2 linked regions of the Pueribacillus theae genome follow. The protein of the gene in region 1 interacts with the protein of each later gene in a pairwise test. Links are inferred from orthologs where the notes say so. Each region holds a gene or a part of one and is shown on either strand. Other genes may lie near its edges. The genes, in order: ezrA and ftsA.

What was found.
Region 2: the proteins of ezrA (region 1) and ftsA interact in binary tests that used the Bacillus subtilis proteins (3 or more experiments, as listed by UniProt). The link is inferred for Pueribacillus theae from one-to-one orthologs.

What each region holds. Positions count from the first base shown.
Region 1 is NZ_QCZG01000018.1:42,410-45,578, forward strand. The notes cover bases 302-3,140. They hold ezrA (septation ring formation regulator EzrA), read right to left. Parts: upstream 2,657-3,140; coding sequence 947-2,656; downstream 302-946. Other genes in these bases: DCC39_RS09935 (cysteine desulfurase family protein), read right to left, coding at 302-745; hisJ (histidinol-phosphatase HisJ), read left to right, coding at 2,848-3,140. Outside these bases: more of DCC39_RS09935, read right to left, coding at 1-301; more of hisJ, read left to right, coding at 3,141-3,169. UniProt on the Bacillus subtilis protein: Negative regulator of FtsZ ring formation; modulates the frequency and position of FtsZ ring formation. Inhibits FtsZ ring formation at polar sites. Interacts either with FtsZ or with one of its binding partners to promote depolymerization.
Region 2 is NZ_QCZG01000001.1:99,789-103,109, reverse strand. The notes cover bases 42-3,032. They hold ftsA (cell division protein FtsA), read right to left. Parts: upstream 2,181-3,032; coding sequence 903-2,180; downstream 42-902. Other genes in these bases: DCC39_RS00540 (DUF881 domain-containing protein), read right to left, coding at 2,919-3,032; DCC39_RS00545 (small basic family protein), read right to left, coding at 2,566-2,919; ftsZ (cell division protein FtsZ), read right to left, coding at 42-860. In the rest of the region: more of ftsZ, read right to left, coding at 1-41; more of DCC39_RS00540, read right to left, coding at 3,033-3,321. UniProt on the Bacillus subtilis protein: Cell division protein that is required for the assembly of the Z ring. May serve as a membrane anchor for the Z ring. Binds and hydrolyzes ATP. Also involved in sporulation.

The sequences.
Region 1 (3,169 bases):
TTGCTTTCGCAAGAGATACGATGCCAGCTACATTTTCCGTTCCGGAACGGTAGCCTTTTTCTTGGCCTCCCCCGTGAAAAAGCGGAGAAAGACGCACCCCTTCTCTTACGGTTAATACACCCGTTCCTTTTACACCATGAAGCTTATGCCCAGAGATGGTACAAAGATCGATGTTCGCTTTCCGAATGGACAACGGCACCTTCGAAGCGCCTTGAACATGGTCTACATGAAAAAGAACTTTTGGATAACGTTTAATAAGTTCGCCAATTTCTTCGATATTTTGGACTGTTCCAATTTCATTGTTCACATGAATGATTGATACGAAAATCGTATCTTCACGAATCGCATTTTTTAGATCTTCCAAAGAAACGAGGCCTTGGCTATTGACAGGCAAGTATGTCACATCGAAGCCTGTCTCCTCTAAATATTTGAACGCTTCCATGCTTGCAGGATGTTCGATTGTTGTTGTAATGACATGCTTTCCTCGATTTTTGTACGCCGTTGTGGCACCTTTTATCGCAAGATTGTTGCCTTCGGTTCCGCCAGAAGTAAATACAATTTCCCCGGGGCTGGCATCAAGAAGCTTCCCAATCTGTTCTCTTGCTTTTTCAATTAATTCTTCTGCTTCCATCCCTTTGCTGTGGAGTGAGGATGGATTGCCAAAATAATTTTCAGATACCGCCAAAAAGGTATTTAACACTTCTTTATACGGCTTTGTCGTTGCACTGTTATCTAAATAAATCATGCGAAAAACCCTCTTTTACATTCCAAATAAGTGTTTAAAGTAAGAAGTTTGGCTAACAGTATCACTTCCAATGATAACGTCGAACTGACTGGCAGAGCCAGGACTTATCAAACACTCTCACTAATCATTATTATATTGAAGCACATTCCCCAATCCATTGTAAAGAAAAGAAAAACACCCGGATCTCCGAGTGTTATCCTGTTAGTTTACAGAAACTTCCGTTTCAAGTTCTATATTCTCGATATTTAATTTTTCCAATGCATCCGGATCGATTTTTTCGATTTCCCTTGCAGCGATTTCCAATGCCGCTTCATAGTTAAAATGGCGAAATGCCGCTTCGGCTTCGTTTAATGCTTTAGCAACTGCATCATATTGGCTCCGATAACGATTTCCATACTGTATGAGTTTCTCGCTTAAAAGCGCGGTTTCCACCAGCTCTTCCGTGCTTTTCAAACAGTGCCCAACACTTTCAAGCGCTTTTTTTAACGCGTAATTGATTGCCGGAATGTCAAGTGGTTTTTCATTTAATTTTTCTTCTACTTCGCCGATTTTGGCTTCCGATTCTTCAACCATTTGTAAATAACTTTCAGGAATGCCGGGCAAATTATATCGTTGAATGAGCTTTCTTGCGTTGATTAATTGTTTTGCCAATGATTCAATCGCCGCTTTCGCCTCAAGCTCATCTTTTCTTAAATTGCTAAGCATTTCGGCATAATTGGCACTCGCTTGCTTCAATTCGAGTAGTTTTGCTTTTATCTCTTCAACCATTTCATGAATAGAAGAATATGTCTGTTCCTTTTTTTCAATTGCTTCTTCGATAAGCAGAAATCTTGCGTATAATTGTTCGACCCGCTTTTCAAGGGCTCCTTGAGATTTTAAATCTTTCTCATCAATACGATAGCTCTCTGCAACGACTTGGACTTCTTCTTTTAAAAATTCGACATCTTTCATAATCACTTCAAATTCGTTCTTTAGTTTTTCTTTTTCTTTCACAACAGAGTGCTTTGCTTCAACCTCGTTTTCAAGCAACTCATAGATGCCTTCAATGCTATCGCTAATCCCTTTAATTTTTTCAGGGACGTCCTTCACATGATTTTCTTCAACTTTTTGCAATTCCTCTTTAATTTGTTTGCGGATTCCTTCGAGCTCGTTTTTAATCGATTGCCGTTCTAGCATGTAGCCTTGCTTTTCCATATCTTCGATGCCTTTTTCAAGTTCATCGATTTTTTTGGGAAACTCGGCTATGAGTTGAATGCGAAGTTCTGGTAAAATTTCCATCCTTTCTTTCGTCTCATCCATATGCTGCTTTGTCGAGAGTAGGATCGTGCGTGCTTTAGGGTAGTTTCCTTCATCATTTGCTTCTTCATATTGCTTAAAGCCTTCGTCAATTTTTTGAAATGATTGTTCTAATAAAGGAGCGGCTTTACCGAAACTTGAGTAATGAGTGAGGAGAAATTGCTTCCCATGCTTATATTCTTCATATAGCGACACGATCTCACTTTTATTTTTTTCTTCACTATTTACCCAATCATTCACTTCTTCGAGCAATTCTTCAATTCGTTCATCGATCTGATTTAGCTCATCATCGATGCCTTTAAGAATTTCCTTTGCTTTTCGATAGCGATATTTATCTGATGCTTCTTCCGCCTCAAAAAGTTTTTCCTCCAAATCAGGAAGCTTTACAGTGACGATGTGATCCCATTCTTTCCGCCAATATTCGAATTTCTTCTCAGTTTCGCCTACCATATTTAGACCTTTTACTTTTGCAATCTCATCTTGAACAGGCCGGTTTAAAATTTCGATTTTCCGTATGCCAAGGCGATCAACCTCGTTGTAAATCTTTTTGCGAATGATTGCCCCGATAATAATAAAACAGGCAAGCAGTAACACAGCCCCGATAATATAACCCACTGGAAGCACCCTTTCTTTCCACGTACAGCTTTACATTCTATACTTTATTAAACGTAACTTTTTTTCACATAATCTTGCTTTTATGATACCATGTAACCAATCATTTGAGTATGTGTTTTCTACATATTTTGTCAAATTTCCGTTTTTCTTTTAATAAAGCAGCACATCATATAGATAGGGTGATTTTCTTGTTGGTTTACGATGGGCATGTCCATACCCCGTTTTGCCCACACGGTACGGCAGATCCTTTTGAAGAATATATCGAAAAAGCGATTTCACTTGGGCTGAAAGGCATGACGTTTACCGAACATGCGCCCCTTCCTTATGGTTTTACAGACCCGACACCTGAACAAGACAGCGGCATGAAGAGCGAAGAATTGTTGCCTTATTTTGAAACACTGAAACAGTTACAATCAAAATATAAACATCAGATAACAATTAATATTGGGCTGGAAGTGGACTACATTGAGGAATTTGAAAGAGAAACGCGGGAACTCCTTGATGAGTGGGGCG
Region 2 (3,321 bases), on another replicon or contig:
TCCGAAGCTGAAGAGACAATATCAGCCGCTTCGTTGACTTCATATAGACTGAGGTTAGAGCCGCCGCTAATGTTCATTAATACACCTTTTGCCCCATCAATGGATGTTTCAAGAAGCGGGCTTGAGATAGCCTTCTTAGCGGCATCTGCAGCACGGTTCTCACCTGTTGCAATACCAATTCCCATTAATGCTGTACCCTTTTCCGTCATAATCGTCTTCACGTCGGCAAAGTCTAGATTAATTAATCCGGGAACCGCAATTAAATCTGAAATGCCTTGGACACCTTGGCGAAGAACATTGTCGGCTTCGCGGAATGCCTCAAGCATCGGTGTGTTTTTGTCAACAATTTCCAACAGCCTGTCATTCGGGATAACGATAAGCGTATCTACTTTTTCTTTAAACACGCTAATGCCGTTAACCGCTTGATTTAAACGTTTTCTTCCTTCAAATGTAAAAGGCTTTGTTACGACTCCGACTGTTAACGCCCCAATTTCCTTTGCAATCTCTGCAATGACCGGTGCGGCACCAGTTCCTGTACCGCCTCCCATACCAGCGGTAACAAATACCATATCCGCGCCGTTTAGCGCTTCTGCAATTTGCTCTTTACTTTCTTCTGCAGCCTTTTTTCCGATCTCGGGATTGGCGCCTGCACCAAGTCCTCTTGTTAATTTTGTTCCAATTTGAAGCTTTGTTTCCGCCAACGATAGATTTAAAGCTTGGGCGTCGGTATTAACAGCAATGAAATCTACGCCTTGGACACCATGTTCAATCATACGGTTTACTGCATTGCTTCCCCCGCCGCCGACGCCAATTACTTTAATTCTTGCTAATTGATGAACATCCATATCGAATTCTAACATGTTAGATCCTCCTAAGTTTTGAAAATCATACAAGGCCAATGCTTAGTCAAAAAAAGAGCCAAACCAGCTTTTTACTTTCGTTCCTATGCCGGGAACATGTTCTTCCCGCTTTTTCTTCTGTTCAGCTGGTTTCTTTTTTGTTTTCACACTATTTTCACTGCTTATTGCTGCGGCCACTTCTCTTCCTTGGACTTTTATATTTCGGTAAGTAAACTGGATTAAACCAACGCCAGTTGTATATTGCGGTTCTCTAACGCCAAGATAGTCAGGAGAAGCAAGCCTAACATTGTTTTGGAGAATATGGTGGGATAATTCAAGGATTCCCGGCAATGCAGCAACTCCACCTGTTAAAACATATCCGCCGGGAAGGTTTGTATACCCCATCCGTGCTATTTCCTCATCGGCCAATTCCATGATCTCAGAAGCCCTTGCTTCAATGATATGAGAAATTTCAAATTGGTTAAATTCCTCTTCAACCGAGCTGCCAATTCTAGTAACCTTAAAGACTTCTTCTTCAGATGACAGATCAATAAAAGCATGGCCGTGTTTTAATTTGATTCTTTCAGCTTCTTCCATATTAATTCGAAGCCCGACGGAAATATCTTTCGTAATATGTTCCCCGCCTATTGGAATGACATTTGTTTTTTGTAAACTTCCATCTTCAAAAACAGAGATTGTCGTACAACCTCCTCCAATATCAATCAATGCCACTCCCAAATCTTTCTCGTCTTTTGAAAGGGCTATTGATCCTGCGGCAATTGGTTGTAAACAAATATCGGCAATGATTAATCCAGCCCTTTCTACACACCTCAGCAAATTATGTAAAATGGTTTTCGAGCCGGTAATAAGTGTGCCTTCCATCTCAAGCCGAACGCCAATCATCCCTCTAGGATCATTAATCTCATCTAGTCCATCAACGATAAATTGTTTAGGGATCACATCGATAATTTCTCTTTCTGGAGGAATGGACACTACCTCTGCGGCATCAATGACGCGCATAACATCTTCGTTGCGAATCTCTCTGTCTTCACTCGATACAGCAACAACTCCGTGGCAAGGCTGCAGTTGAATATGGTTGCCACCAACTCCTACAATGACCGAATCGATTTGTACGCCGACCATTCTCTCAGCCTGTTCAATTGCTTTTTTTATCGAATGGACTGTTTCATCTATATCGACTATGGCTCCTTTATTTATTCCATTTGAAGGAGCCGTTCCAACGCCTATAATGTTTAAAGAATCATCTACCATTTCACCGATGATTACTTTTACATTGGATGTACCGATGTCTAAACTTACAAATATATCATTGTTGCTCAACCTAGGGCACCACCTTTATCTTTTGATGACTCCTTTTTAAGAGGTAGTTCAAAAAGTCCGGAGGCTCACAGGATGTGAGTCAGTTCGACGTTATCACAGGACGTGATGCTTTTTAGTCGAACTTCCTTATAGAGGGCTGCGAATCTCTACGTCAGCTTGCTCTTCCGCTCCTCACGTATCCTACAAACATACGCTGCGGTGCTCAGAACTACACTTCCTCGACCTTCTTGCCTCTCGTTGTCCTCCTTTTTGAACACGCACTTTAAATATTTAATCGATAAAGCGAGACTTCCGTCAGTGGCGGTTTTCTTCATCCCCACTGATTCTTTGATTACGGAAAGTATTCCACATGGAAAGGAGCAATCCTTTTTTTTCATGAAGTTTTTCAAACGTTTTTTCGTTTTTCAGACCAACGTGCAAGAAGAATACGGCGTATGATTGCAATATTATTAAACAATCTGACACCAAACGCAAAAATTGCGGCTAAATACAAGTCTACACCAAGATTAACACCTAGAAAAGCTAAACCTGCAGCAAGCAAAATATTGGAAAAAAATCCAGAAATAAAAACACGATCATCAAAAGTTGACTGCATATGTGCACGAATGCCGCCAAACAGAGTATCCAAAGCGGCTAACACGGCAATTGATAGATATTGTGTATATTCTTCCGGCACTCGCAATTCAGTTGATAACCCTAAAAAAATGCCAATTAATAGGCCGAGTAGCGGAAGCCACATTATGAATCCTCCTTATACTGTTTCATCTTTTTTATATTTAATTGACGATCGTATGCAGATATTTCCACTTTATTTTTTAACCTTGCCGTAATCGACAAATTTTCCTCAGCAAAATCATCTGTAATTTTTGATGCTTTCATTTGATCAAAAAGTTTTACCGCATCTTCCGAGATGATTCTAATTTCAATTGGCAAATCCGGTAGTGGACGATTGTTCACATACGTTTCCCCGTTTACTTCTCTAATGGCAGTTGTTGTGATAACTCGCTGATTTGATATTTGCATTTGGCTTGTTCCAAAGGAATTCAATTGATTCATAAGCCTCATAAGAAGTTCTGGTTGAAGTGTAGGCACTTCTTCTCCAATCAATTCTTCTGAGAATAGCGGTTCAATATTCAAAATA